Regions from separate parts of the Pseudomonas sp. MWU13-3659 genome, predicted to be linked through region 3. Evidence: predicted binding sites of a transcription regulator. Region 3 holds the regulator's gene; each other region holds the start of a gene.
What was found. Region 3 encodes FliA, which starts transcription of late flagellar genes. Its sites were predicted from a motif close to CTAAAGTTTNNNNNNNNNNNGCCGNTAA; they were not measured.

Region 1: the regulator FliA is predicted to act here: its motif matches at 1,936-1,963, upstream of NGM28_RS07250 (methyl-accepting chemotaxis protein).
Region 2: the regulator FliA is predicted to act here: its motif matches at 7,557-7,584, upstream of NGM28_RS21235 (flagellar protein MotY).

What each region holds. Positions count from the first base shown of each region.
Region 1 covers NZ_JAMSHW010000004.1:60,219-69,996, forward strand. The annotation lists gene NGM28_RS07250 (methyl-accepting chemotaxis protein) at 1-1,896, opposite strand, end outside; gene NGM28_RS07255 (Na+/H+ antiporter family protein) at 2,159-3,478, shown strand; gene NGM28_RS07260 (FecR family protein) at 3,488-4,495, opposite strand; gene NGM28_RS07265 (acyl-CoA dehydrogenase C-terminal domain-containing protein) at 4,649-6,418, opposite strand; gene NGM28_RS07270 (acyl-CoA synthetase) at 6,558-8,180, opposite strand; gene NGM28_RS07275 (sensor histidine kinase) at 8,372-9,769, shown strand.
Region 2 covers NZ_JAMSHW010000020.1:79,889-89,666, forward strand. The annotation lists gene argF (ornithine carbamoyltransferase) at 1-852, opposite strand, end outside; gene NGM28_RS21200 (molybdopterin-dependent oxidoreductase) at 1,216-3,324, shown strand; gene grxD (Grx4 family monothiol glutaredoxin) at 3,416-3,751, shown strand; gene bfr (bacterioferritin) at 3,921-4,394, opposite strand; gene NGM28_RS21215 (bacterioferritin-associated ferredoxin) at 4,597-4,818, opposite strand; gene NGM28_RS21220 (peroxiredoxin) at 5,032-5,634, shown strand; gene rnt (ribonuclease T) at 5,773-6,384, opposite strand; gene pyrC (dihydroorotase) at 6,444-7,490, opposite strand; gene NGM28_RS21235 (flagellar protein MotY) at 7,621-8,598, shown strand; gene NGM28_RS21240 (argininosuccinate synthase) at 8,727-9,778, shown strand, end outside.
Region 3 covers NZ_JAMSHW010000008.1:96,588-106,365, forward strand. The annotation lists gene fliQ (flagellar biosynthesis protein FliQ) at 1-90, shown strand, start outside; gene fliR (flagellar biosynthetic protein FliR) at 98-874, shown strand; gene flhB (flagellar biosynthesis protein FlhB) at 877-2,019, shown strand; gene flhA (flagellar biosynthesis protein FlhA) at 2,315-4,444, shown strand; gene flhF (flagellar biosynthesis GTPase FlhF) at 4,456-5,766, shown strand; gene fleN (flagellar synthesis regulator FleN) at 5,881-6,714, shown strand; gene fliA (RNA polymerase sigma factor FliA) at 6,711-7,451, shown strand; gene NGM28_RS12500 (chemotaxis response regulator CheY) at 7,558-7,932, shown strand; gene NGM28_RS12505 (protein phosphatase CheZ) at 7,951-8,739, shown strand; gene NGM28_RS12510 (chemotaxis protein CheA) at 8,752-9,778, shown strand, end outside.

The DNA.
Region 1 (9,778 bases), on a different contig from region 3:
CTGTTCGACACCGCCCTGGGCCTGGCGATGGCTGCTGTCCATGGCGACTACCACCACTTGGGTGCCGGCCTGCAGGGCTTCGATCACCTGGCGGGTTTCCTCCACCGATTCCTGGGTGCGGCGCGCCAGGTTGCGCACTTCGTCGGCGACCACCGCGAAGCCACGGCCGGCTTCACCGGCGCGAGCGGCCTCGATGGCGGCGTTGAGCGCCAGCAGGTTGGTCTGTTCGGCGATCGAGCGGATCACCTCCAGCACCGAACCGATCTTCTCGCTGTTCTGCGCCAACCCTTCGACCTGAGCCATGGCGCTGCTCATGTCGGCGGCCAGGGTGTCGATGCTGGTGGTGGTGCGGTCGATCACCGCCAGGCCTTCGCGGGTGGCCTGGTCGGCCTCACGCGCAGCCTGGGCGGCCTGGGCCGCGCTGCGGGCGACGTCCTGGGCGGTGGCGCTCATTTCATGGGAGGCGGTGGCCACCTGGTCGACCTGGCGGTACTGCTGTTCCATGCCGGCGCTGGTCTCGGCGGCGATGGCCGCCGACTGATCGGCGGTGCCGCGGGCGGCCTGTACCGAGCGTTTTACTTCGGCGATGGTTGGTTGCAGCTTGTCGAGGAAACGGTTGAACCAACCCGCCAGCTCGCCCAGTTCGTCCTGCTTGGCGTACTGCAGGCGGCGGGTCAGGTCGCCTTCGCCGCTGGCGATGTCCTTGAGCATGGTCGCCACGCCGAGGATCGGCCGGGTCACGCCACGGGCCATCAGCCACACCAGCAGCAGGCCGGCGATGGCGGCGGCCAGGCCCAGGCCCAGCTCCAGCAGGGTGCCACTGGTGTTGAGGGCGTCGAGTTCCACCTTGAGGGTTTCGGCCGGGCCGGTGAGGGCGCTTTCCGGGACGTCGAGCAGCACGCCCCAGGGTTTGCCGCCGGGGATCGGCTCGAACGCGGCCAGTACTTTCAGGCGTTGCTGGTCGTGGAGGATCTGCAGCTTGCCTTCACCGAGCTTGCGTACCATCTCGGCGCCCTGGGCGCGGTCGACCTGGTCGAAGCGCTGGGCCAGCTTGGTGGCGTCGGCGCTGTAGCCGGCCAGCAAACCGACCGGGCTGAGGATGCCGACCGTGGTGCGGCCTTCGTACAGGCTGCGGCTGGCCGTCTGGCTGAGGGCCTGCAGGCTGTTGAGGTTGATATCGATGGACAGCGTGGCGATCACCTTGCCGTTGGCCTTGAGCGGGAAGACGATGCTGGTCATCAGTACGCGCTGGCCGTCGATGTCATAGAAGTACGGCTCCACCACGCACACCTGGCCACTGCTGCGCGGGCACACCCACCAGGTGTTGGCCGGCTGGCCGCTGGGGCCGATCTCGGTGTTGGCCATGTCGTGCTCGGGCAGGGCCATCGAGGTCAACTGGCCGGCGCGGGGTTGCGACCAGTACAGGGCGAAACGCCCGGTTTCGTTGCTGCCCAGCTCGCCCTGGCCGGCGAACAGCTTGTCCTTGCCGTCCAGCGCGCCCGGCTCGAACACCAGCGACAGCCCCAGCAGGTCGGGGTTGGCCTGCAGGGCTGCGCGCACCTGGGCGGTCATGTCCTGGCGCAGGTCGTAGGCGTCGAGGAAGCGCTTTTCCGCCTGCTCGCGCAGGAACAGCACCTGGCGGGCGAAGCCGGCGCCGTACTGGTAGGCGTCCATGAACTGGCGGCGAATGTTCAGGGCCTGCACCTCGCCCTGGGATTCGATACGCGACTGGGCCGCCTCGGTGAGCATCTTCATGCTGCTGGCCTTGACCAGGTCCGAGCTGTGGTCCATGCGGTACAGCGAAAGGCCGACCAGCAGGGTGACGATAGCCGCCAGGCACAAGCCTGCCAGCAGGGTGATCTTCCATTGAATCGAGAGTTGTCGCAGCGAAGGCATTGGGGCAATTCCGTTCTAATAGGTTTGATGCTGCCGACTGTGTCGGCGGTCGCCGGTTTTTCTTTATTCAAACGTTCAATTTAAAGCTTCGACGTTCGTCTATAGCAAGCGAAGGGCCGCGAGGCAGACGCTTTTGACATCTGGCGGCCTGTGCTTCAGAGTGTGCGCCCTTCATAACAACATCCCATGGTCCGGCCAGCGCCTGTGTGCGGTCTGTCGCCGGAACGCTCGCTTTTTGTCTGTCGTAACGAGGTTTGCACACATGAATGCAGTGATTGCCGCGGTCGGGCTGATGCTGGTACTGAGCCTGTCCCGCGTGCATGTGGTCATCGCGCTGATCATCGGCGCCCTGGCTGGGGGCCTGGTCGGTGGGTTGGGTATCGAGGGTACGCTCAAGGCCTTCAACGGCGGCCTGGGCGGCGGCGCCACGGTGGCGCTGTCGTATGCCTTGCTTGGCGCGTTCGCCGTGGCCATTGCCAAGTCCGGGCTGGCCCATGCCCTGGCCGACCGGGCCCTGGCCATGATCGACCGGCAGGGCCATGCCGAAGGCGGCAAGGTGAAGTGGCTGTTGATCGGTTTGATGCTGGTGGTGGCGGTGTCGTCGCAGAACATCCTGCCGATCCATATCGCCTTCATCCCCTTGCTGGTGCCACCGCTGCTGTATGTGCTGACGCGCCTGCGCATCGATCGCCGGCTGATCGCCTGCGTGATGACCTTCGGCTTGATCACCCCGTACATGTTCCTGCCGGTGGGCTTTGGCAACATCTTCCTCAACGAGATCCTGCTGGCCAACGTCAGCCGCGCCGGTGTGGATGTCTCGGGGGTGAATGTCACCCATGCCATGGCCATTCCGGCCGCAGGCATGCTGGCCGGGTTGTTGCTGGCGGTGTTCTTCAGCTACCGCAAGAAGCGTGACTACGACCTGGCGCGCATCGAGCAGGTGGAGCAGGTCAGCGTGCAGTACAACCCGCTGACCCTGCTGGTAGCGGGTGTCGCCATTGCCTCGGCGTTCATCATCCAGCTGTGGCTGGACTCGATGATCATCGGTGCCATGGTCGGTTTCCTGATCTTCTCGCTGTCGGGCATCGTGCGTTGGCGGGAGACCGACGACCTGTTCACCGAAGGCATGAAGATGATGGCCATGATCGGCTTCATCATGATCGCCGCCTCCGGCTTCGCCGAGGTAATGAAAGCCACCGGCGAAGTGAAGACCCTGGTGGAGGCCTCCGCTCAGTGGATCGATCACAGCAAGGGTATCGGCGCGCTGCTGATGCTGCTGGTGGGGTTGCTGGTAACCATGGGCATCGGCTCGTCGTTCTCGACGGTACCGATCCTGGCGGCGATCTTCGTGCCGCTGTGCGTGCAGCTGGGCTTCGATCCGGTCGCCACGGTGTGCATCGTCGGTACGGCGGGTGCCCTGGGGGATGCCGGTTCGCCGGCGTCGGACTCGACCCTCGGGCCGACCTCCGGCCTGAACGTGGACGGCCAGCACCACCATATCTGGGATACCGTGGTGCCGACCTTCATTCACTACAATCTGCCATTGCTGGCTTTTGGCTGGCTGGCAGCGATGACGCTTTGATAGACGGCCTCAGCCGCGGCTGGGGACCGGCACGATGCGGTTGAGGACGGTGCTGCCGTCCTTGCTGCGGGTGAGGTAGATCGGCAGCACCTTGGGCAGGGAGTCGACCAGGCGTGCGACTTCGGCGGTGCTGTAGATACCGCTGATGCGAATGCCAGCAGTGCTGTCGTCGGCCAGCAGCAGCGGCTTGTCGAGGTAGCGGTTGATCAGAGGCAGCGCCTGGGCAAGGCTCAGGTTGTCCAGCACCAGCTTGCCGTTGCGCCAGGCCAGGTTGTTGCCGTAGTCGTCGCTCTGGGCCAGCTGGGGCTCGAAGTCGCCCTTGTCGTAGCTGGCCTGCATGCCCGGGCCAAGCCGGTAGCCACCGGAATTGCCGACACTGCTGACCAGCACCGAACCCTCCACCAGGGTCACCTTGACCTGATCCGCGTACTTCCACACGTTGAATTGAGTACCGGTCACCCGGGTCTGGCCGTTGCCGGCACGGACGATGAACGGGTGGTTGCTGTCGTGCGCGACCTTGAAGAACGCCTCGCCCTTGACCAGGGTGACACGGCGCTCATCCTTGAAGTTCAGGTAGCGCAGTTCGCTGTGCAGGTTCAGCTCGACGCTGCTGCCGTCGCTCAGGCGCACCTGTTGCAACTGGTCGGTGGTTGCGAAGTGCTGGTAGCTGTTGGGTAGCCAGCCTTGCTCCCAGCCGACCCAGCCGGCCAGGGGCAGGGCGAGCAGGGCAATCGCCGCCGCGCAAGCGAAAGGGCGCCAATGGCGCGCTGGCGCCTGCCGTGATGTCGAGGGCTTGAGCTCGACGACCGTGGCCGTGCGCGGCAGCAGGTCGGCGGTCTGCCAGATCTCCAGCATCGCCTGATATTCCTCGGCATGCCGTGGGTCAGCGGCCAGCCACTGGCTGAACGCCTGGCGCTCGGCCGCCGTGCAGTCGTCGGCGTGCAGGCGCATGCACCAGTGCGCGGCGGCATCGGTGATGGCATCGTCTTCGCTGGGAATGAGGCGGTCCTGGTTCATTGCGGCTCCCGGTTTTGCGGCATTCTACCTCCGGGCGTGCCTGTCGAGAACGTGTTAATGGCGAATGACTATCAATTGTAGGAAAAATCGTCGTATATGAGGATGGGTCGTATCTGTGCCAGGGCGGGCCCGGCACAGATACGACCCTGTTTATCAGAACTGCTCCGCCGCCATCACGTAGAGGCTGCCCGCACCGGCACGGATTGTCGCTTCCAGTGTCAGGCCCCTCGGTAGCACACGCTGGAAGAAGAACGCCGCACTGGCGAGCTTGGCATCATGGAATATCGGGTCCTCGGCGTGACGCGCCGTGGCCACATGGGCCATGCGCGCCCACATGTAGGCGTAGGCGGTCAGCCCGAACAGGTGCAGGTACTCCACCGCCGAGGCACTGACCAGGTTGCTGTCCTTGCCTGCCTGCGCCTGCAGCCAGGCGCTGGTCCGCTCCAGGCGTACCAGGGCCTCCTGCAGCGCCTCACGGTGCAGCACGGCGTCGACGCAGAAGGCGCGGATCTCGGCGGCCAGGCTGGCCAGTGCCTGGCCGCCGTCGGCCAGGACCTTGCGCCCGAGCAAGTCGAGGGCCTGGATGCCGTTGGTGCCTTCGTAGATCTGTGCAATGCGCACATCGCGAACGCGTTGCTCCTGGCCCCATTCGCGAATGTAGCCATGCCCACCGAGCACCTGCTGGCCAAGCACGCAGCTTTCCAGGCCGTTGTCAGTGAAGAACGCCTTGGCCACGGGCGTCAGCAGGGCGACCTGGCGCTGGGCGTGTTCGCGCTCGGCCGGGTCCTCGGCATAACGGGCGATGTCCAGTTGCTGGCCGACATAGACCGAGAAGGCACGGCCGCCCTCGGTCATGACCCGCATGGTCAGCAGCATGCGCCGCACATCGCCGTGGACGATGATCGGGTCGGCGACCCGCTGCGGCGCCTGTGCGCCACCGGCAGCGCGGCTCTGCAGGCGTTCGTTGGCATAGCGCGCGGCGCTCTGGTAGGAGGCCTCGGCGCAGCCGATGCCCTGGATGCCGATGGACAGGCGTTCGTAGTTCATCATGGTGAACATCGCTGCCAGGCCTTTGTTCGGTTCACCCACCAGATAGCCTTCGGCCTGGTCGAAGTTCATCACGCAGGTCGCCGAGGCCTTGATGCCCATCTTGTGCTCGATCGAGCCGCAATGCGCAGCGTTGCGCGCGCCCAGGCTGCCGTCCTGATCGAGCAGGAATTTCGGCACGAGGAACAGCGAGATCCCCTTGGGGCCGGCCGGGGCGTCGGGCAGACGGGCCAGGACCAGGTGGATGATGTTCTCGGTGAGGTCCTGCTCGCCGCCGGTAATGAAGATCTTGCTGCCGCTGACACGGTAGCTGCCATCGGCGTGGGGCTCGGCGCGGGTGCGGATCAGGCCCAGGTCGGTGCCGGCGTGGGGTTCGGTCAGGCACATGGTGCCGGCCCAGCGGCCCTCGTACAGCGGGGCGAGGTAGATGGCCTTGAGCGCTTCGCTGGCATGGGCGTCGATGGCCAGGCAACTGCCGGCGCTGAGTGCCGAGTACAGGCTGAAACTGCTGTCGGCGGCGTACATCATCTCTTCGAACAGCACCCCGAGCATCTTCGGCATGCCCATGCCGCCGTGCTTGGGGTTGCCGCCCAGGCCCACCCAGCCGCCTTCGCGGTAGGTGCGCCAGGCGTCGCGGAAACCGTCGGGGGTGTGGACCTGACCGTTTTCGAACTGCACGCCTTGTTCATCACCGACCCGGCTGAGCGGAGCGATCAGTTGGCTGGTGAGTTTGGCGGCTTCCTCGAGGATGGCGTCGGCTGTGTCGGCGTCGACCCGTTCGGCAAGGGTGGGCAGGCGGGCCCAGAGGGCAGGGCCGTGGAACACGTCCTTGAGGACGAAGCGCATGTCGCGCAAGGGGGCGGTGTAGTCGGTCATCTGAGGCCTTTGTCTGGTGAATGGCGTTTTCTGTGTGCTTGTAGGAACGGCTTCAGCCGCGATGCGGGCATCACGGTGCCTGGCACCCGCTTTGCGGGTGATCGCGGCTGAAGCCGCTCCTACAGGACAGTCAGGGTGATTACAGCGCCTTGGCCCGATCGCGCAGCACGTACTTCTGGATCTTGCCGGTGCTGGTCTTGGGCAACTCGCCGAACACCACGGTCTTGGGCACCTTGAAGCCGGCCAGGTGCTCGCGGCACCAGGCGACGATCTCGGCTTCGCGAGTGGCGCCATGGCCAGTCTTGAGGGTCACGAAGGCGCAGGGTGTCTCCCCCCATTTCTCGTCTGGGCGGGCGACCACGGCGGCCTCGAGCACGGCGGGGTGCTTGTACAGGGCGTCCTCCACCTCGATGGTGGAGATGTTCTCGCCACCGGAGATGATGATGTCCTTGAGCCGGTCCTTGATCTCGACATAGCCGTCGGGATGCCGCACGGCCAGGTCGCCGGTGTGGAACCAGCCGCCACGGAAAGCCTCGGCGGTGGCCTCGGGGTTCTTCAGGTAGCCTTTCATCACGGTGTTGCCGCGCATGAAGATCTCGCCCAGGGTCTCGCCATCCTGCGGCACCGGTTCGAGGGTCCGCGGGTCGGCCACCATCAGGCCGTCCAGGGTGGGGTAGCGCACACCTTGGCGCGATTTGATCGCCGCCCGAGCCTCCAGTGTCAGATCGTCCCACTCGGCATGCCAGGCGCACACCGTCACCGGGCCGTAGACTTCGGTCAACCCGTAGGTGTGGGTGATGCGGATGCCCATCGCTTCCACGGCGCCGATCACCTTGGCCGGCGGCGCGGCGCCAGCGACCATGGCGTGCACCGGGTGGTCGATGGCCGCCTTGGCGCTGTCGGGCATGTTGACCAGGGCGTTGAGCACGATGGGCGCGCCGCACAGGTGGCTGACCTGGTGCTCGCGGATCAGGGTGAGGATCTTCTGCGGGTCGACCCGGCGCAGGAACACATGGGTGCCGGCCAGGGCGGTGATGGTCCAGGGGTAGCACCAGCCGTTGCAGTGGAACATCGGCAGGGTCCACAGGTACACCGGGTGCTGGCCCATGGACCAGGTCATCTGGTTGCCCAGGGCGTTGAGGTAGGCGCCGCGGTGGTGGTAGACCACGCCCTTGGGGTTGCCGGTGGTGCCGGAGGTGTAATTGAGCGAGATCGCCTGCCATTCGTCATCGGGCCATGCCCAGGCGAACTCAGGGTCGCCCTCGGCGAGCAGCGCTTCGTAGTCCAGCTCGCTGATGGGCTGGCCTTCGCCGTACTCCGGATCGTCCACGTCGATCACCAGCGGTGGGTATTCGAGCAGCGCCAGGGCTTCGCGGATCACGCCGTGGAACTCACGGTCGCCGATCAGCACCTTGGCCTCGCCATGGCGCAGCATGAAGGCGATGGCCTCGGCGTCCAGGCGCACATTGAGGGTGTTGAGCACCGCGCCGATCATGGGTATGCCGAAGTGCGCCTCGAGCATGGCCGGAATGTTCGGCAGCATCACCGCCACCGTGTCGCCGTGGCCGATGCCTCGGCCCTGGAGGGCGCTGGCCAGGCGTCGGCAGCGGGCGTAGGTCTCGCGCCAGTCGCGGCGGATGGCGCCGTGGATCACGGCGGGGTAGTGGCCGTAGACCGAGGCGGTGCGCTCGATGAAGCTCAAAGGCGTGAGGGCTACATGATTGACGGGCGCAGGCATCAGGCCCTGGGAGAAGATCGACATGCGGTGGTCCTGTGAAGGAGGCGAGCGCATCCTGTGCGCCTGGCCCCCGGTGGCTGATTGTTAGCTCTGATCAGGGTGTGGGAGGGCGATGCCTCCCTGTCGCTTTTTTACGCGAGCCGTTATCGTATATGGAAGATCGACTATAGCAATATGGTAAAACTACTATAAAAGAGCCGCTGCCCGTGAATGCCATGCCTACTTCCTTGCTTGCCAAGGACCCCCAGCCCGGTGTGCTGCTGGCCCCCGATGCCCGCCCGTTGCAGTTGAACCTCGCCATGCAGGCGCTGATTGGCGGCAATGCCGAAGTCGGGCGCTGGTTGCCCTCCAACCATGCGGCCTTGGTGCGCGCCTGCCTGCGCCAGGGGCGGGCGATCAGCGAGGTCGAGGCCGAGGTGGGTGAGCGCATACTGCTCTGGACCTTCATTCCCGACGACCAGGGCCAGCACGTAATGGCCCGTTGTCGTGACGCGAGCGATGAGCGCCGAGCCGTCCGCGACGCCAGCAGGGCCCGGCGGCTCTACCGCTTGATTACCGAAAACACCACGGACCTGATTTCCCGGCACAGCCCCGATGGGCGCTTTCTCGACGCCACGCCGGCCGCATTCCGCCTGCTGGGGGTATGGCCGGAGCAATTGCGCGGCAGCGCCGTGCGTCCCTTCCTGCACCCGCGCGAGCGGCGCCAGGTGCTGTTGCAGGCCGCCGCCGCCCTGGACGAGGATGGCTACCACACCCTGACCTGCCGAGTGCGTCACGCCGATGGCCACTACCGCTGGTTCGAGATTGCCAGCCGCGCGATCCGCGAGACCTACACCGGCGCAGTAGTGGAGATCGTCGCGGTGTCTCGCGATATCACCCTGCGTATCGAGGCCCAGGAAAGCCTGGCCCACAGCGCTCGGGTCGCGACATTGGGCGAACTGGCCTCGGGCATCGCCCACGAAATCAACCAGCCCTTGGCGGCGATCCTCAATTACACCAATGCGAGCCTGCGTTACCTGCACATGCTCGACCATGACCCGCACGCCCGTGAGCGAGTCGGTCAGGGCCTGCAGCGCATCAGCGCGCAGGCCACCCATGCCGCCGAGGTGATCCGCCGGCTGCGCGCGTTCCTGCGCAAGGGGCCACGGCAGTTGCAAGCCCTCGATGTCGCCGAGGTGGCCAGCGAAGCGCAACGCCTGTGCGCCTGGGAGGCCGCAGGGGCACAGGTCCGTATCGAGCAGCGGTTGAGCGGGGTGCTGCCAACCGTATACGCCGACCGTGTATTGCTGGAGCAGGTGCTGCTCAACGTGTTGCGCAACGCCATCGACGCCAACCGAGAGCAGCACCCCGGGCAGTCGTCACGTATCCTGCTCAGCGCCTCGCGCCACGACGATGGGGTACTGGTGGAGGTGGCTGACCAAGGGCCCGGCGTCGCGCCCGAGCGACTGGACGAGATCTTCACCCCGTTCACTACCAGCAAGGCCGACGGCCTGGGCCTGGGGTTGAGCATGAGCCGCAGCATCGTCGAGGGCTTTGGCGGCAGCCTCTGGGCGCGGGTGGGCGAGGCGGGCGGGTTGGTACTCTGCTGCCGCCTGGTGGTGAATCGCGGATGAGGAGGGAGG
Region 2 (9,778 bases), on a different contig from region 3:
AGCTTCGTCCCAGGCGACCGAGCGTGGGTCGTCGAGCAGGTCCTGGCTGATTTCCTCGCCTCGGTGGGCGGGCAGGCAGTGCATGAACAGGGCATCGGGTGCCGCCAGGTCGAGCAGTTCGCGGGTGACCTGGTAAGGCGCGAAATGCGCCAGGCGCCGTGCAGTTTCCTCTTCCTGGCCCATGGAAGTCCAGACATCCGTGGTGACCAGGTGGGCGCCGCGCACGGCTTCCTTGGGGTCGCGGATGATCTGTACGCGCTCGCCACCCAGTTGCAGGAAGCGCGGATCGGGCTCGTAGCCTTCGGGGCAGGCAATGCGCAGTTGGAAGTCGAACTGCACGGCGGCCTCGATGTAGGAGTTGCACATGTTGAAGCCATCGCCGATCCAGGTCACGGTCTTGCCCTGGATCGAGCCGCGGTGTTCCATGAACGTCTGCATGTCGGCCAGCAACTGGCAGGGGTGCGATTCATCCGACAGGCCGTTGATCACCGGCACCTTCGAGTGGGCGGCGAATTCGGTGAGGGTGCTGTGGGCGTGGGTGCGGATCATCACCGCGTCGACCATGCTCGACAGCACGATGGCGCTGTCGGCGATGGGTTCGCCACGGCCCAGTTGCGTGTCACGGGGCGAAAGGAAGATGGCCTGGCCGCCGAGCTGGATCATGCCGGCTTCGAAGGATACCCGGGTACGGGTGGAGGACTTCTCGAAGATCATCCCCAGCACGCGGCTCTTCAATGGCTCGAACAATACGCCGCGCTTGCGCAGGTCCTTCAGCTCGATGCCTCGACGGATCACGCCGAGCAGTTCGTCAGCAGTGAAATCCATCAGGGAGAGAAAGTGCCTTGCGCTCATGATTGACTACCTTATCTGCAACGGTGTGCAGGTCGACCGTATGGTTTTGTTGACAACGGGGGTGACCTGCGGCGTAAACCGCACGGGGCGGACGGAATAGGGAAAGGCGCAATACTATAATTAAATGTCGCCTTAAACCAAGAGGGGAAACAGTGGCTCTGTATCAGAGGGTGTCGCAAACCCTTGGAGCCAGACTGTTTTTTATTTGCTACAGCGGTTGTACACGGCTCGACGAGCCTTTGGCAAACCCGCCGTCGCGAATCGTGCGCCTGATGTCGCCCGATTCACGCCACGAACCTCGCTGGCACGCCTGTGGCAGGCGGCGCATAGTCGTTCATCCAGAACAACAAGGCAGAGGCGGCCATGACCAAGACCCTGCATCACCGAGCCTGTCACCTGTGCGAGGCCATCTGTGGCCTGAACATCGAAGTCACCCATGAAGAAGACGGGCGGGCGCGTATCAGCTCGATCAAGGGCGACCCGCAGGACCCGTTCAGCCGCGGCCATATCTGCCCCAAGGCGGTTGCCCTGCAGGATATCCAGGAAGATCCCGATCGCCTGCGCCAGCCCCATCGACGTATCGGCGAGCAGTGGCAGGCAATCGGCTGGGAAGAGGCCTTCGAGCTAGCGGCAGAGCGGCTGTGGGCGGTCCAGCAGGCCCATGGGCGCAATGCCGTGGCGGTGTACCAGGGCAACCCCAGCGTGCACAACTATGGCTTGATGACCCACAGCAACTACTTCCTCGGGCTGCTCAAGACGCGCAATCGATTTTCTGCCACCTCTGTGGACCAACTACCCCAGCACCTGACCAGCCACCTGATGTATGGGCATGGCCTGCTACTGCCGATCCCGGACATCGATCATACCGACTTCATGCTCATCCTTGGCGGCAACCCGCTGGCTTCCAACGGCAGCATCATGACCGTGCCGGATGTAGAGAAGCGCCTGAAGGCACTGAGGGCGAGGGGAGGGCGGCTGGTGGTGGTCGACCCTCGGCGCAGCGAGACGGCGGCGATGGCCGATACACACTTGTTCATTCGCCCCGGTGGTGATGCGGCGCTGTTGTGTGGGGTTTTGCACACCTTGTTCGCCGAAGACCTGGGCCGTGGCTCGCACCTGCCGGTCAATGGCCTGGAGCAGGTGCGTGAGGCCATCGCGCCCTTCGACGCTGGCGCCATGAGTGAATTGTGTGGTGTTGCGCAGGACAATATCCGTCAACTGGCTCGCGACTTCGCTGCCGCCGACAGTGCGGTGTGCTATGGCCGGATGGGTGTTTCCACCCAGGCGTTCGGCTCGCTGTGCCATTGGCTGGTGCAGTTGATCAACCTGGTCACCGGCAACCTCGATCGCGAAGGGGGAGCCTTGTGTACCGAGCCGGCGGTGGATCTGGTTGCCAGCACTTCGGGTGGCCATTTCAACCAATGGCAGAGCCGGGTTTCCGGCCTGCCAGAGTATGCTGGCGAGCTGCCCGTCTCGGCATTGGCCGAGGAAATCCTCGAGCCCGGCGAAGGGCAGGTGCGGGCATTGGTGACGGTGGCCGGCAACCCGGTGTTGTCCACACCCAACGGTCGGCGCCTGGACGAGGCCCTGGCAGGGCTCGACTTCATGCTCAGCATCGATCTGTACATCAATGAGACCACCCGTCATGCGGACCTGATCCTGCCCTCAACCTCAGCACTGGAAAACGACCACTACGATTCCACGTTCAATCTGCTGGCAGTGCGCAATGTCACCCGTTTCAACCGAGCGATCCTGCCCAAGCCTGAAGGCGCCTTGCATGACTGGGAGATTTTCGTCGGCCTGGCGAAGGCGTTCGCCAAGCGGGCGCAGGTCGAACTCAAGGCAACGCTTCCTCCGGCGCAGATGATCGACATCGCCCTGCGCAAAGGGCGTCATGGCGACTTGTCGCCGCTGCAGTTGTCCATACAGGCGCTCGAGCAGCATCCGCACGGCCTGGACCTGGGACCGTTGCGGCCGAACCTTGCGGCGCGCCTGGGCACGGCCAGCCGGGCGGTCGAGGCGGCGCCTGCGGTGCTGCTCGCCGACTTGCAGCGGCTTGCCCGGCAGGCGCCGCTCGCCCCTGGGCAACTGTTGCTGATCGGCCGTCGCCATGTGCGCAGCAACAATTCATGGATGCACAACTTTCATCGGCTGGTGAAAGGCAAGCCACGTCATCAGTTGCTGATGCATCCGGACGACTTGCGCCTGCGGCAATTGCAGGACGGCCAGACCGTTCGAGTGCGTTCGCGTACCGGCGTGCTCGAAGTGCAGGTCCAGGCCAGCGAAGAGATGATGCCAGGCGTGGTCAGCCTGCCCCATGGCTATGGCCACGCTCGCCAGGGCGCGCAGTTGCAGATCGCCAGCGCGCAGCCCGGCGTCAGTGCCAACGACCTGACCGACGAGCACTTGCGCGACGGTGTTTCCGGCAATGCCGCGCTCAATGGCGTGCCGGTGGAGGTGGAAGCCGCCTGACGATCGGCAAGGCCGAGCACGCCGCTCGGCTTTCCGTTACAATGCGCCACCGTGCCGACGATCACGTCGGAAAGTTCAGCCGAGGTGCTTCATGGATATCATCGAAACAATCAAAGAGCAGATCGCCAACAACACCATTCTGCTTTACATGAAAGGCTCGCCGAATGCGCCGCAGTGCGGCTTCTCGGCCAAGGCGGCGCAAGCTGTGATGGGTTGTGGCGAGAAGTTCGCCTACGTCGACATCCTGCAGAACCCGGAAATCCGCGCCAACCTGCCCAAGTACGCCAACTGGCCGACCTTCCCGCAACTGTGGGTCGCCGGTGAGCTGGTCGGCGGCAGCGACATCATGAGCGAGATGTTCGCCAACGGCGAGCTGCAGACCCTGATCAAGGAAGCTGCCGCCAAGGCCAAGGCTTCCGAGGCCTGATCCGGTCCTTGCATGCAAAAAGCCCCGCGATTGCGGGGCTTTTTGTTTTCTGAACCGATTCGGCACGTGCTTCTGTAGGAGCGGCTTTAGCCGCGATCACCCACAAAGCGGGTGCCAGGCCCCGCGTTGCCTTCATCGCGGCTAAAGCCGCTCCTACTGACGCGTGGGCTTACTCTTCACCCATCTGCGACTGCAGGTAGTTCTCGATGCCGATCTTGTCGATCAGGCCCAGCTGAGTTTCCAGCCAGTCGATGTGTTCTTCCTCGGACTCGAGGATGTCTTCGAGCAGCTCACGGGAGCCAAAGTCACCCACGGTCTCGCAATGGGCGATGGCGGCCTTGAGGTCGGCGTGACCCTTTTTCTCGATCTTCAGGTCGCACTCGAGCATCTCTTTGGTGTGCTCGCCGATCAACAGCTTGCCCAGGTCCTGGACGTTGGGGATGCCTTCGAGGAAAAGAATACGCTTGATCAGTTTGTCAGCGTGCTTCATCTCGTCGATGGATTCCTTGTACTCGTGCTTGCCGAGTTTGTTCAGGCCCCAATCTTCGTACATGCGGGCATGCAGGAAGTACTGGTTGATTGCGACCAGCTCGTTTCCGAGGATCTTGTTGAGATGCTGGATGACGCTTACGTCGCCTTTCATGATGGGGTCCTGCCCTGTGGAAGTTGAGCCAATGCATACAAGTTTGAGCCTGGCTACCCCTTGTGTCAAACCTAAGTTATTGAATAATAAGTGAAAATTAATCGGAATAAGAATGTTTGTGAACCGCGTTATGGCGCTAACTTATTGAATTGCAGGCATAAAAAAACCGGACGCGAGGTCCGGTTCTTCAAAATCTGATTCGTTACGCCGCGTTGAATTCAACGGGGTAGGGCAGCACGGCCTGTTGGCTGAGTTGCAGCTCGGTCAGGGTTTCGCGCACCACCTGCTTGGCGAGGCAGGCGCACTTGCCACATTGGCTGGCGACATTGGTGGCGGCTCGAACTTCCTTGTAGCTGCAGCATCCTTCGTAGATCGCATCGCGGATCTGTCCGTCGGTGACACCGACACAAAGACACACATACATAAGGGCTAACCATAACGGGTTGAGTCGATGGGTTGGAGAGTAATGGTAATGAGAATGCTTGTCAAAGCACTTTCTGGAAGGGCCGTCCTTGAGCGACCGGTGGTAGAGATTCGGCCTGTCACCCTAAGCCGTGTATGATGGTCGGCCTTTGTCGGATTCCGGGTGGGCAGGTCTCGTCCGGACAAGGTTTTACCCCTCATCAGGAGAAATCGAATGAGTGTACTCGTAGGCAAAAAAGCCCCTGACTTCACCGTACCGGCCGTGCTGGGCAACGGCGAGATCGTCGACAGCTTCAACCTGGCCTCGGCCATCAAGGGCAAGTACGGCCTGGTGTTCTTCTACCCGCTGGACTTCACCTTCGTCTGCCCGTCCGAGCTGATCGCCCTGGACCACCGCATCCCTGACTTCCAGGCGCGCAACGTGGAAGTGATCGGTGTGTCGATCGACTCGCACTTCACCCACAACGCCTGGCGTAACACCCCGGTCAACAACGGCGGCATCGGCCAGGTCAAGTACACCCTGGCGGCCGACATGACCCACGAAATCTGCAAGGCCTACGACGTCGAGTCCGAAGGCGGCGTGGCTTTCCGTGGTGCCTTCCTGATCGACACCAACGGTGTGGTCCGTTCGCAGATCGTCAACGACCTGCCGCTGGGTCGCAACATGGACGAGCTGCTGCGTCTGGTCGACGCCCTGCAATTCCACGAAGAGCACGGCGAAGTCTGCCCGGCCAACTGGAAGAAAGGCGACAAGGGCATGAACGCTTCGCCGGAAGGTGTCGCGGCTTACCTGAGCGAGAACGCTGGCAAGCTGTAATTGCCACGCGAAAAAAAACCGGCCCTGGTGGCCGGTTTTTTTGTTTCAAGCTTCAAGCTTCAAGCTGTAAGCGACAAGAAAGAAGTAGAGCGCATATCGCCCGCTTTTCCTTGTCGCTTGAAGCTTGTAGCTTGCAGCTCAATCGTTGAAATCGCGCCAGCCGCCCATCTCTTTCCAGCGGTTGACGATGCCGCAGAACAGCTCGGCGGTCTTCTCGGTGTCGTAACGTGCCGAGTGGGCCTCACGACCATCAAAGTCGATGTCCGCGCTCTGGCAGGCTCGTGCCAGTACGGTCTGACCATAGGCCAGGCCGGCGAGGGTGGCCGTGTCGAAGCTGGAGAATGGGTGGAACGGGTTGCGCTTGATGTCGTTGCGCGCCACTGCGGCGTTGAGGAAACCCAGGTCGAAGCTGCTGTTATGCCCGACCAGGATCGCCCGCTTGCAGCCGTTGGCTTTCAAGGCCTTGCGCACACCACGGAAGATATCGGTGAGCGCGCTTTCCTCGCTTACCGCCATGCGCAGCGGGTGGTCCAGCTTGATGCCGGTGAACTCCAGCGCGGCCGCTTCGATGTTGGCCCCTTCGAACGGTTCGACCCGATAGAAGTAGGTGTGCTCGGGGAACAGGAAGCCTTTCTCGTCCATGCCGATGGTCACGGCAGCGATTTCCAGCAGCGCGTCGGTGGCGCTGTTGAAACCGCCGGTCTCGACATCCACCACTACCGGCAGGTAGCCGCGGAAGCGCTCAGCCATGGGGTGGCGCGAGCCACTGCTGACTGGGTTGTCCTGGTCGTCTTCGTAGAGGTCTTCGCTCACGCGTTATCCTCCAGCAGTCGCCAGCGCAGCTTTTCACCGGCGCGCAGCGGAATCACGGTGTTGTCGCCGAATGGCAGGCTGTCGGGCGCGGTCCACTCGTCACGCACCAGGGTGATCGTGTCGGTGTTGCGCGGCAGGCCGTAGAAGTCCGGGCCGTGCTTGCTGGCGAAGCCTTCGAGCTTGTCCAGCGCGTTGCGCTGCTCGAACGCCTCGGCGTACAGCTCGATGGCGGCATAGGCGGTGTAGCAACCGGCGCAGCCGCAGGCGGCTTCCTTGGCGTGCTTGGCGTGGGGCGCCGAGTCGGTGCCGAGGAAGAACTTCGGATTGCCGCTGGTGGCTGCGTCCAGCAGCGCCACCTGATGGGTGTTGCGCTTGAGGATGGGCAGGCAATAGAAGTGCGGGCGGATGCCGCCGACCAGCATGTGATTGCGGTTGTACAGCAGGTGTTGGGCGGTGATGGTCGCGCCGACGTTGGCCGAGGCCTCGGTGACGAACTGGGCCGCATCGGCGGTGGTGATGTGCTCGAACACCACTTTCAGTGTCGGAAAGCGTTCCACCAGGCGACGCATATGTTCGTCGATGAAGCGCTTCTCGCGGTCGAACACGTCGATCTCGCTGCGTGTCACTTCACCGTGCACCAGCAGCGGCAGGCCGGTCTCGGCCAAGGCCTCGATCGCCGGGAAAATGTTGTCGATGCTGGTCACGCCCGAGTCGGAGTTGGTGGTGGCGCCTGCCGGATAGAGCTTGGCGGCATGCACGAAACCACTGGCCTTGGCCGCGCGGATATCCTCGGGGCTGGTGCGGTCGGTAAGGTAGAGCACCATCAGCGGCTCGAAGCGGCTGCCGGCCGGGCGCGCGGCGAGGATACGCTCGCGGTAGGCGCCGGCTTCCACGGCATTGCGTACCGGCGGCACGAGATTGGGCATGATGATGGCGCGGGCGAAGGTGCGCGCCACGTCGCCGACGGTATGTTGCAGGACGGCACCATCGCGCAGATGGATGTGCCAGTCGTCGGGGCGCAGGAGGGTCAGGCGATCGGACATTGGGGATTCCAGGCGGGTCGAACTCAGAAGCCAATCCTACCGGAAAACCCCTGTTCAAGCACGGCTATCAAGTTTTCCGACGAGCGACCGATAGCCTTGAGGTAAGCCGTCAGAATCTGTGGAGCCGCCCGTGCGCCAGCGTTACCTAGCCCTGTTCACCCTCGTCGCCAGCTTGCCGGCCGGGGCCCTGACCTTCCAGACTCGCGTGGAGAACGTCGCCTGGAAAGTCGAGGGAGACCAGTTCGAGTGTCGCCTGATCCAACCGATCGACGGCTTCGGCAGCGGTGAATTCGTGCGCCGCGCCGGCGAGCAGCCGACCTTCCAACTGCGTTCGGACAGCAACGTGCTGGGCGCCGGCTCCGCCACCCTGCTGGCGGCGGCGGCACCTTGGCAACCTGGGCGCGGCGACGTGAACCTGGGGGCCGTGCGCATGGCTCGCAGCGGAGTGTTGTTCACTTCGTCCCAGGGCCAGGCGAGCCGTTTGATCAATGGCCTGCTCGATGGTCGTAGCACGGTGGTGCGCAACTATACCGGCGAAGGTGGTCGGCCGATGGAAGTACACGTGCTGCCCGTGAGTTTCACCAAGGCCTATGGTGACTACCAGGCATGCGCCACGAAACTGTTGCCGATGAACTTCGACCAGATCCGCCAGACCCAGGTCGGCTTCCCTGGCGCAGGCATCGAGCTCGACGCCTCGGGGCGCGCGCGGCTGGACGTGATTCTCGATTACCTGAAGGCCGACCCGTCGGTCAATCACATCGAGCTCGACGGCCATTCCGACAACAGCGGCAATCGCCTGACCAACCGCGACACCTCCCGCCGCCGTGCCCTGGCAGTGGCCGAGTACCTGAAGGCCCATGGCGTGCCAGAAGACCAGATCACCGTGCGCTTCCATGGTGAGCGCTATCCTCTGGCAAAGAACAACAGTGCCGCCAACCGTGCGCGCAACCGCCGAGTGAATATCCAGCTAGACCGCGTGACCCCGGTTGAGAAACCCGTGGAAAGGCCAGCTGCACCTGTGGTGCCGGCCGCGGCTGCACCCGTTCCGGCCGCACCTTCCGCTCCAGCCGAAGTCCCCGTGAAACCTGCGTCCGCCACCAAGGCCTGAGTGCGACCACGGGTCGCGCCCTCGACAGTTACTGTCGCTTTGTCGTCACAAGCTGTCGCCCCATTGTAAATTTTTCGGCAACGCCGGTAGAATCAACGCCTTTCCGTACAATCCCGTGGAGTGATGGCATGGCGGACGTAAAAAAGGTCGTATTGGCGTATTCCGGCGGCCTTGATACTTCGGTGATTCTCAAGTGGCTGCAGGACACCTACAACTGTGAAGTGGTGACCTTCACCGCTGACCTGGGGCAGGGCGAGGAGGTCGAACCGGCCCGCGCCAAGGCCCAGGCGATGGGCGTGAAAGAGATCTACATCGACGACCTGCGCGAAGAGTTCGTGCGTGACTTCGTCTTCCCGATGTTCCGCGCCAACACCGTCTACGAAGGCGAGTACCTGCTGGGTACCTCCATCGCCCGTCCGCTGATTGCCAAGCGTCTGATCGAGATCGCCAACGAAACCGGCGCCGACGCCATTTCCCACGGTGCGACCGGCAAGGGTAACGACCAGGTGCGTTTCGAGCTGGGCGCCTACGCGCTCAAGCCTGGTGTCAAGGTCATCGCCCCGTGGCGCGAGTGGGACTTGCTGTCCCGCGAAAAACTGATGGACTACGCCGAAAAGCACGGCATCCCGATCGAGCGCCACGGCAAGAAGAAATCGCCGTACTCGATGGACGCCAACCTGCTGCACATCTCCTACGAAGGCGGTGTCCTGGAAGATACCTGGACCGAGCACGAGGAAGACATGTGGCGTTGGAGCGTCTCTCCGGAGAACGCCCCGGACCAGGCCACCTACATCGAACTGACCTACCGCAACGGTGACATCGTCGCCATCGACGGCGTCGAGAAATCCCCTGCCACCGTGCTTGCCGACCTGAACCGCATCGGCGGTGCCAATGGCATCGGCCGCCTGGACATCGTCGAGAACCGTTACGTCGGCATGAAGTCCCGCGGCTGCTACGAGACCCCGGGCGGCACCATCATGCTCAAGGCCCACCGCGCCATCGAGTCGATCACCCTGGACCGCGAAGTCGCTCACCTGAAGGATGAGCTGATGCCGAAGTACGCCAGCCTGATCTACACCGGCTACTGGTGGAGCCCTGAGCGCCTGATGCTGCAGCAGATGATCGATGCTTCGCAGGTCAATGTGAACGGTGTCGTCCGCCTGAAACTGTACAAGGGCAA
Region 3 (9,778 bases):
ACGCTGATCGTCGCCGGGCCGTGGCTGGTGCAGAAGTTCATGGAGTACTTCATCGGCCTGTACACCAGCATTCCACAGCTGATCGGTTGACGCTGCGATGCTCGAGCTGACCGACACGCAGATCGGTACCTGGGTCGCCACCTTCATCCTGCCGTTGTTCAGGGTGACGGCGCTGTTGATGACCATGCCGATCTTCGGCACCAAGATGCTGCCGGCGCGGGTGCGCCTGTACGCCGCCGTGGCCATCACCGTGGTGATCGTGCCGGGCCTGCCGCCGCTTCCCGAGATCGACCCGCTGAGCCTGCGCGGTGTGCTGCTGTGCGGGGAGCAGATCATCGTCGGTGCGTTGTTCGGCTTCTCCCTGCAGCTGCTGTTCCAGGCCTTCGTGGTGGCGGGGCAGATCGTCGCGGTGCAGATGGGCATGGCCTTTGCGTCGATGGTCGACCCGGCCAACGGCGTCAACGTCGCGGTGGTCAGCCAGTTCATGACCATGCTGGTGAGCGTGCTGTTCCTGGTGATGAACGGCCACCTGGTGGCATTCGAGATCCTCACTGAAAGCTTCACCACCCTGCCGGTGGGCAATGCGCTGGTGGTCAATCATTTCTGGGAGATGGCCGGGCGCCTGAGCTGGGTGCTGGGCGCGGGGCTGTTGCTGATCCTGCCGGCGATCGCCGCACTGCTGGTGGTCAACGTCGCGTTCGGCGTGATGACGCGGGCGGCGCCGCAGTTGAACATCTTTTCCATCGGTTTCCCGCTGACCCTGGTGCTGGGGCTCGGCATCTTCTGGGTCGGCCTGGCCGATATTCTTTCCCACTACCAGGCACTGGCCAGCGAAGCGCTGCAGTGGCTGCGTGAACTGGCACGGGCGCGCTGAGCATGGCGGAGAGCGAAAGCGGTCAGGACAAGACGGAAGAGCCCACCGACAAGCGCAAGCGCGACGCGCGCGAGAAGGGTGAGATCGCCCGGTCCAAGGAGCTGAACACGGTGGCGGTGACGCTGGCGGGTGCTGGCGGGCTGTTGGCGTTCGGTGGGCAGATGGCTGAAACGTTGATGACGCTGATGCGTGCGAATTTCACCCTCACCCGTGAGGTGATCGTGGATGAGCGCAGCATGGGCGCGTTCCTGTTGGCGTCTGGGAAGATGGCGATCTGGTCGGTGCAGCCGGTGATGATCCTGCTGTTCGTGATCTCCTTTGTCGCGCCCATCGCCCTGGGTGGTTTCCTGTTCTCGGGTAGCCTGTTGCAGCCCAAGTTCAGCCGGATGAACCCGTTGGCGGGGATCAAGCGCATGTTTTCCCTGCATGCGCTGACCGAGCTGCTCAAGGCCATGGCCAAGTTCCTGGTCATCCTGGTGGTGGCGCTGGTGGTCCTGGCCAGCGACCGCCAGGCGCTGCTGTCGATTGCCAACGAACCTCTGGAGCAGGCGGTCATCCATGCCGTGCAGGTGGTGGGCTGGAGTGCCTTGTGGATGGCGGCCGGTTTGCTGTTGATTGCAGCGGCGGACGTGCCGTTCCAGCTCTGGCAGGCGCACAAGAAACTGAAGATGACCAAGCAGGAAGTGCGTGACGAGTACAAGGACTCCGAAGGCAAGCCTGAGGTGAAGCAGCGTATTCGCCAGCTGCAGCGGGAGGCTTCGCAGCGGCGCATGATGGCGGCGGTGCCGGAGGCTGACGTGATCATCACCAACCCGACGCACTATGCGGTGGCGTTGCAGTACGACCCGGAGAAGGGCGGGGCGGCGCCGTTGCTGCTGGCCAAGGGTACCGACTTCCTGGCGCTGAAGATGCGGGAGATCGGGGTCGAGCACAAGGTGCAGATCCTTGAGTCGCCGGCGCTGGCGCGGGCGATCTACTATTCCACCGAGCTGGAAGAGGAGATTCCGGCGGGGTTGTACCTGGCGGTGGCGCAGGTGTTGGCCTATGTGTTCCAGATTCGCCAGTACCGGGCGGGCAAGGGCAAGGCGCCGGAGCCGTTGAAGAAAGATCTGCCGATTCCCGAGGATTTGCGGCGCGATAGTTGAGGTTGGTCGGTTCGGGCGCCGCTTGCGCGGTGCATCGCGGATGAATCCGCTCCTACAGGCGACCGATAAATCACGGCGTACACTGTAGGAGCGGATTTATCCGCGATACGCCGCACAGGCGGCGCTCGGTCTCAATATCCCTGCAAAAACATCGCCTGGCACCTGTCCGCCAACACGCGATCCAAAGCCCCGTGCTCCTAAAATTCCCCACCCCCAAGAAAGTTGGAAGGCTTCTTGCAAAGGCAGCGCCAGGCGCCACGCAGGCGTCAAAGTTTTTGCTTGAAGAGGACTCGCGGTGGATCGCACTCAGTTAATCAGCAACGCCCGCAACAACCTGGCCGGTCTCGGCCGGGGCAACCTCGGCGTGCCGCTGCTGCTGCTGGTGATGCTGGCAATGATGATGTTGCCGATCCCGCCGTTCCTGCTCGACGTCTTCTTCACCTTCAACATCGCCCTGTCGATCGTGGTCCTGCTGGTCTGCGTCTACGCCCTGCGCCCGCTGGACTTTGCCGCCTTTCCCACCATCCTGCTGGTCGCCACGCTGCTGCGCCTGGCGCTGAACGTCGCCTCCACCCGTGTGGTCATGCTCCACGGCCAGGAAGGCCATGGCGCCGCGGGCAAGGTGATCCAGGCCTTCGGCGAAGTGGTGATCGGCGGCAACTATGTCGTGGGTGCGGTGGTGTTCGCCATCCTCATGATCATCAACTTCGTGGTCGTGACCAAGGGTGCCGGGCGTATCTCCGAAGTGAGCGCGCGCTTCACCCTCGACGCCATGCCCGGCAAGCAGATGGCCATCGACGCCGACCTCAACGCCGGCCTGATCGACCAGGCGCAGGCCAAGTCCCGCCGTGCCGAAGTCGCCCAGGAAGCCGAGTTCTACGGCTCGATGGACGGTGCCAGCAAGTTCGTCCGTGGCGACGCCATCGCCGGCCTGCTGATCCTGTTCATCAACCTCATCGGCGGCATGCTCATCGGCATGCTGCAGCACAACATGTCCTTTGCCGATGCCGGCAAGGTCTACGCCCTGCTGACCATCGGTGACGGTTTGGTGGCGCAATTGCCATCACTGCTGCTGTCCACCGCCGCCGCGATCATGGTCACCCGTGCCTCGGGCTCCGAGGACATGGGCAAGCTGATCAACCGGCAGATGTTCGATTCGCCCAAGGCCCTGGCGGTGTCTGCCGGCCTGATGATCGTCATGGGCCTGGTGCCGGGAATGCCGCACATCGCCTTCCTCAGCCTTGGCCTGCTGGCTGCCGGTGGTGCCTACCTGGTGTGGAAGAAGCAACAGAAAGCCAAGGTCGAGGCCGCGCAGGAATTGCAGCGCCAGCAAGACCTGCTGCCATCGCCGCAGCGCGCGCTGGAAACCAAGGAGCTGGGCTGGGATGACGTCACCCCCATCGACATGATCGGCCTGGAAGTGGGCTATCGCCTGATTCCGCTGGTCGACCGTAACCAGGGTGGTCAATTGCTGGCGCGGATCAAAGGGGTGCGCAAGAAGCTTTCGCAAGACCTGGGCTTCCTCATGCCCACCGTGCATATCCGCGACAACCTCGACTTGCAACCCAGCGCCTATCGGCTGACGCTGATGGGGGTGATCCTCGCCGAGGCGGAGATCTACCCCGACCGCGAGCTGGCGATCAACCCCGGGCAGGTGTTCGGTTCCCTCAACGGTATCGCCGCCCGCGATCCGGCGTTCGGCCTGGAAGCGGTATGGATCGATATCGCCCAGCGTGCGCAGGCGCAGTCGCTGGGCTATACGGTGGTGGACGCCAGTACGGTGGTCGCCACGCACTTGAACCAGATCCTGCAGAAGCACTGCCATGAGCTGATCGGCCACGAGGAGGTCCAGCAACTGCTGCAGGTGCTGGCCAAGGTCTCGCCGAAACTGGCTGAAGAGGTGGTGCCGGGTGTCATTTCCTTGTCGGGCCTGCTCAAGGTCCTGCAGGCGTTGCTTGCCGAGCAAGTGCCGGTGCGTGACATTCGCAGCATTGCCGAAGCCATCGCCAACAACGCCGTGAAGAGTCAAGATACCGCCGCGCTGGTGGCGGTGGTGCGGGTCGGATTGTGTCGCGCCATCGTGCAAAGCATTGTCGGCGTTGAGTCCGAGCTGCCTGTGATCACCCTTGAGCCAAGGTTGGAACAGATCTTGCTCAATAGTCTGCAAAGGGCCGGGCAGGGTCAGGAAGATGGTGTTCTTCTTGAACCAAGCATGGCCGAAAAGCTTCAGCGTTCGTTGATCGAGGCCGCCCAGCGTCAGGAAATGCAGGGCCAGCCGGCCATCCTCCTGGTGGCCGGCCCGATCCGGGCCATGCTGTCGCGCTTCGGCCGCCTGGCTGTACCGAATTTGCATGTTTTGGCGTATCAGGAAATACCTGACAACAAGCAAGTCACCATCGTTGCCACCGTGGGCCCAAATGGCTGAGGTAGTGGGTTATGCAAGTTAAGCGTTTTTTCGCCGCCGATATGCGTCAGGCCATGAAGCTGGTCCGGGATGAGCTCGGCTCCGACGCCGCCATCATCGGCAACCGGCGCATCGCTGGCGGTGTCGAGTTGACGGCCGCGCTGGACTACAAGCTGTCCGCCCTGGCCCCACGCGTACCCAACGCCGAGCTCGAGGACGAGTTGCGCAAGACGCAGTCGCGCATCGTCACCGCCCAGGCGCAGATCAATGACCGCAGCGAGCTGGGCGAGGGTAATCGCCAGCTGTTCGCCGGCCAGTCGCTGACGGCCTCCGAGCCGCTGGTCGAGCCTCATGTCGATGAGCCGGCGCCAGTCGCCGCGCCCGCGCAGCCGGCGGTAGACCCGCGCCTGTTCGACGCCATGCGCTTCGAGCTGAGCGGCCTGCGCGAGCTGCTTGAGGTGCAACTCGGCTCCCTCGCCTGGAGCCAGTTGCAAGGCAGCAAGCCGCAACAGGCCAATCTCTGGCGTCGCCTGCAGCGTCTGGGCCTTTCCGGTGGCCTGGCGCGCGAACTGCTCGAGCTCACGGCTGAAATCGAAGAGCCGCGCCAAGCCTGGCGCATGGTCCTGGCGCACCTGGCGCGGATGATCGACGTGCCCGAGATCGAACCGATCGAAGAGGGCGGGGTGATCGCCATGGTCGGCCCGGCCGGCATGGGCAAGACCACCACGCTGGCCAAGCTGGCCGCCCGCTATGTGCTCAAGTACGGCGCGAACAACCTGGCGCTGGTCAGCATGGACAGTTACCGCATCGGCGCCCAGGAACAGCTCAAGACCCTTGGGCGCATCCTCAACGTGCCGGTCACCTACGTCGACCCGGGCGAGTCGTTGGCCCAGGCCCTCGAACCCCTGCTGCGCAAGCGTGTGGTGCTGATCGACACCGCTGGCCTGCAGGCCAGCGACCCGGCGCTGCGCATGCAGCTGGAGACACTGGCCGGGCGCGGCATCGCCGCCAAGAACTACCTGGTGCTGGCCACCACCAGCCAGAAGCAGGTGCTCACCGCCGCCTACCACAGCTACAAGCGCTGCGGCCTGGCCGGTTGCATCCTGACCAAACTCGATGAAACGGCTTGCCTCGGCGAAGTGCTGAGCCTGGCCATCAGTCATGAATTGCCGGTGGCCTACCTGACCGACGGGCCACGCATTCCTGACGACCTGCAATTGCCGCGCAAACACCAGCTGGTGAGCCGCGCGGTAAGCGTACAGATGCAGGACGAGCCCAGCGAAGAGGCCATGGCCGACATGTTCGCTGATCTCTACCACAACCCCGGCAAGCGTGCGGGTTGAAGGTGAATACTGTGCAACGTACCTACATCATGGGGTTGCCCGGCCTGTCCGTGGCCTCGAGCGTTCAGCCCCTCTTGTGGCCTGGGTCCAAGCGAGACAAGGTAAAGAACAGACATGGGTAGCATGCATCCCGTACAGGTGATCGCCGTGACCGGTGGCAAAGGTGGCGTCGGCAAGACTAACGTTTCAGTGAACCTGTCCCTGGCGCTGGCCGAACTAGGCCGCCGGGTCATGCTGCTGGACGCCGACCTGGGCCTGGCCAATGTCGATGTGCTGCTGGGCCTGACGCCCAAGCACACCCTGGCCGACGTCATCGAAGGGCGTTGCGAGCTGCGCGACGTGCTGCTGCAGGGGCCAGGCGGCGTGCGCATCGTGCCGGCCGCTTCCGGCACCCAGAGCATGGTGCACCTGGCGCCGGCCCAGCATGCCGGCCTGATCCAGGCCTTCAGCGAGATCGGCGACAACCTCGACGTGCTGGTGATCGACACCGCTGCGGGTATTGGTGACTCGGTAGTCAGTTTTGTCCGCGCCGCGCAAGAGGTGCTGCTGGTGGTGTGCGACGAGCCCACCTCGATCACCGACGCCTACGCCCTGATCAAGCTGCTCAACCGCGATTACGGCATGAATCGTTTCCGCGTGCTGGCCAACATGGCGCAGAGCCCGCAGGAAGGGCGCAACCTGTTTGCCAAGTTGACCAAGGTCACGGATCGCTTCCTCGACGTCGCCCTACAATACGTCGGCGCCGTGCCTTACGACGAATGTGTGCGCAAGGCGGTGCAGAAGCAGCGGGCGGTCTACGAGGCCTTCCCACGGTCCAAGTGCGCGCTGGCCTTCAAGGCCATCGCGCAGAAGGTCGATAGCTGGCCGCTGCCTGCCAACCCGCGCGGACACCTGGAGTTTTTCGTCGAGCGTCTGGTGCAGCCCACCAGCGCGGGGCCAGTGCTATGAACGCGAGCGGTTTCAAGATGTACAGCAAGGCGGCGAAAGACGCCCAGTACGAGCTGGTCGAACGCTACGCGCCACTGGTCAAGCGCATCGCCTACCACCTGCTGGCGCGCCTGCCGGCCAACGTGCAGGTCGAGGACCTGATCCAGGCTGGCATGATCGGCCTGCTGGAAGTCGCCAACAAATACGACGCCAGCAAGGGCGCGAGCTTCGAAACCTATGCCGGTATCCGCATCCGCGGCGCCATGCTCGACGAGGTGCGCAAGGGGGACTGGGCACCGCGCTCGGTGCACCGCAACACGCGCATGGTCAGTGACGCGATTCGCTCGGTTGAAGCAAGAACCGGCCGCGACGCTAAAGATCACGAGGTTGCTGCCGAACTCCAATTGAGTCTCGATGATTACTACGGGATTCTGAACGACACCTTGGGCAGCCGCCTGTTCAGTTTCGACGACCTGCTGCAGGACGGCGAACACGAAGGGCTGCACGAGGACGGAGCCAGCGGCCAGCTGGAGCCATCGCGGGACCTGGAGGACGAGCGCTTCCAGTCCGCCCTGGCCGATGCGATCGCCAACCTGCCGGAGCGCGAGCGCCTGGTCCTGGCGCTGTACTACGACGAAGAGCTGAACCTCAAGGAAATTGGCGAGGTGCTGGGGGTCAGCGAGTCGCGTGTCAGCCAGTTGCACAGCCAGTGCGCGGCACGTCTGCGCAGCCGGTTGGGTGAGTGGCGGGCGCGTTGAACCCAGGTTCGATGCAGTCGTTTTTTTTTGTGGTGCCGAATTGATTGACTGCGCGCTCGGCGCCGAGCGCGTTTAAGACTGCTTGGAGGTCTAATTGAACAAAGACATGAAAATCCTCATCGTTGACGACTTTTCGACGATGCGGCGGATCATCAAGAACCTGTTGCGTGACCTGGGCTTCACCAACACCGAAGAAGCCGACGATGGCACCACGGCGCTGCCGATGCTGGAGAACGGCCACTACGACTTCCTGGTGACCGACTGGAACATGCCAGGCATGTCCGGTATCGACCTGCTGCGCAAGGTGCGGGCACACGACCGCCTCAAGGGCATGCCGGTGCTGATGGTGACCGCCGAAGCCAAGCGCGACCAGATCATCGAAGCGGCCCAGGCCGGGGTCAACGGCTATGTGGTCAAGCCATTCACCGCCCAGGTGCTCAAAGAAAAGATCGAGAAGATCTTCGAACGCGTCAACGGCTGAGTCACGTCAGGGGGCGCCATGGAGTCACAGAACAACTCTCTGGGTGAGTTCGAATCAACCCTGAAGAAGCATGCCCAGGAACTGGTCGAGAGCCTCGAGCGCGGCCGGTTTGGCGAGGCGGTGCAGCTGATTCACCAGCTGAACCAGACCCGCGACCGTGGCCTGTATCAGGAAGTCGGCAAGCTCACCCGTGAACTGCACAGTGCAATCGTCAGCTTCCAGATCGACCCGGCCATGCCGCAGGCCGAGGAAGTCTCGCAGATCACCGATGCCACCGAGCGCCTCTCCTACGTGGTGCGCCTCACCGAGGGCGCGGCCAACCGCACCATGGACCTGGTGGAGGAGAGCACGCCCGTGCTCAACGACCTCGCGAGCGAGGCCCAGGACCTGTCCGCCGACTGGCAGCGCTTCATGCGTCGCGAGGTGGCGGCGCCGGAATTCCGTGAACTGGTCAAGCGCGTCGACAGTTTCCTGACGCACAGCGCCGAAGGCAATCGCAAGGTCGCCGGCCACCTCAACGACATTCTGCTGGCCCAGGACTACCAAGACCTGACCGGGCAGGTGATCAAGCGGGTGACCACGCTGGTCACCGAAGTCGAAAGCAATCTGCTCAAGCTCGTGCTGATGGCAAGCCAGGTCGACCGCTTTGCCGGTATCGAACATGACCACCAGCAGCTGCGTGCTGAAAAAGATCAAGAAAAACATCCGACTCGGGGTGAAGGTCCGCAGATTCATGCCGATAAGCGTGAAGACGTCGTGTCCGGTCAGGACGATGTCGACGATCTGCTATCCAGCCTGGGTTTTTAAGGAGCACGTTTAATGAGCTTCGGCGCCGATGAAGAAATCCTTCAGGATTTCCTGGTAGAAGCCGGCGAAATCCTCGAGCTACTGTCCGAGCAACTGGTCGAGCTGGAAAGCCGGCCCGATGACGCGGACCTGCTCAATGCGATTTTCCGCGGTTTCCACACTGTAAAAGGGGGCGCCGGCTTCCTTCAGCTCAACGAGCTGGTGGAGTGCTGCCATATCGCCGAGAACGTGTTCGACATCCTGCGCAAAGGTGAGCGCCGGGTCGACGCGGAACTGATGGACGTGGTGCTCGAGGCCCTCGACACGGTCAACAGCATGTTCAGCCAGGTTCGCGAGCGTTCGGACATCACCCCGGCCACGCCGGAACTGCTGGCGGCACTGTCGCGCCTGGCCGAGCCAGGTGGCGCACCCGCTCCGGCGCCGGTCATCGAGGCCGCCCCGCAGGCCGAAGCCGAGCCGGACATCACCGACACCGAGTTCGAGCAACTGCTCGACTCGCTCGATGCGGTCAAGGCGCAAGCCGAAGTCCATGAGCAACTGCAGGGTGAAGAGGTCGGTAACGGCGGTGACGAGATCACCGACGCCGAGTTCGAATCGCTGCTCGATCAACTGCATGGCAAGGGCCAGTTCTCGGCGGAAGCCGCGCCGAGCGCGCCTGCGGCTGCCGCTGCGCCTGCCAGCGACGAAATCACCGACGACGAATTCGAGTCGCTGCTCGATCAGTTGCACGGCAAGGGCACCTTCGCCGTGGACGCCTTGCCGGCTGCCGCCGCGCCGGCGACCAGCGCGGCATCGCCCGCGCCAGGTGGCGAGGAGATCAGCGAGCACGAATTCGAGGCATTGCTGGACCAGTTGCACGGCAAAGGCAAATTCTCGGGCGACGCCGTCGCCAGCGAGACGCCTGCCGCCGCCGTAGCCGCGCCTGCCGCCGCCAAGGTGGAGGCCAAGCCTGTGGCCAAGCCCGCGCCGGTTGCAGCCCCTGCTGCCGCCAAGCCAGCCGCCCCGGCCGCGTCAGCCGCCCCAGCCCGTGCCGCCGCAC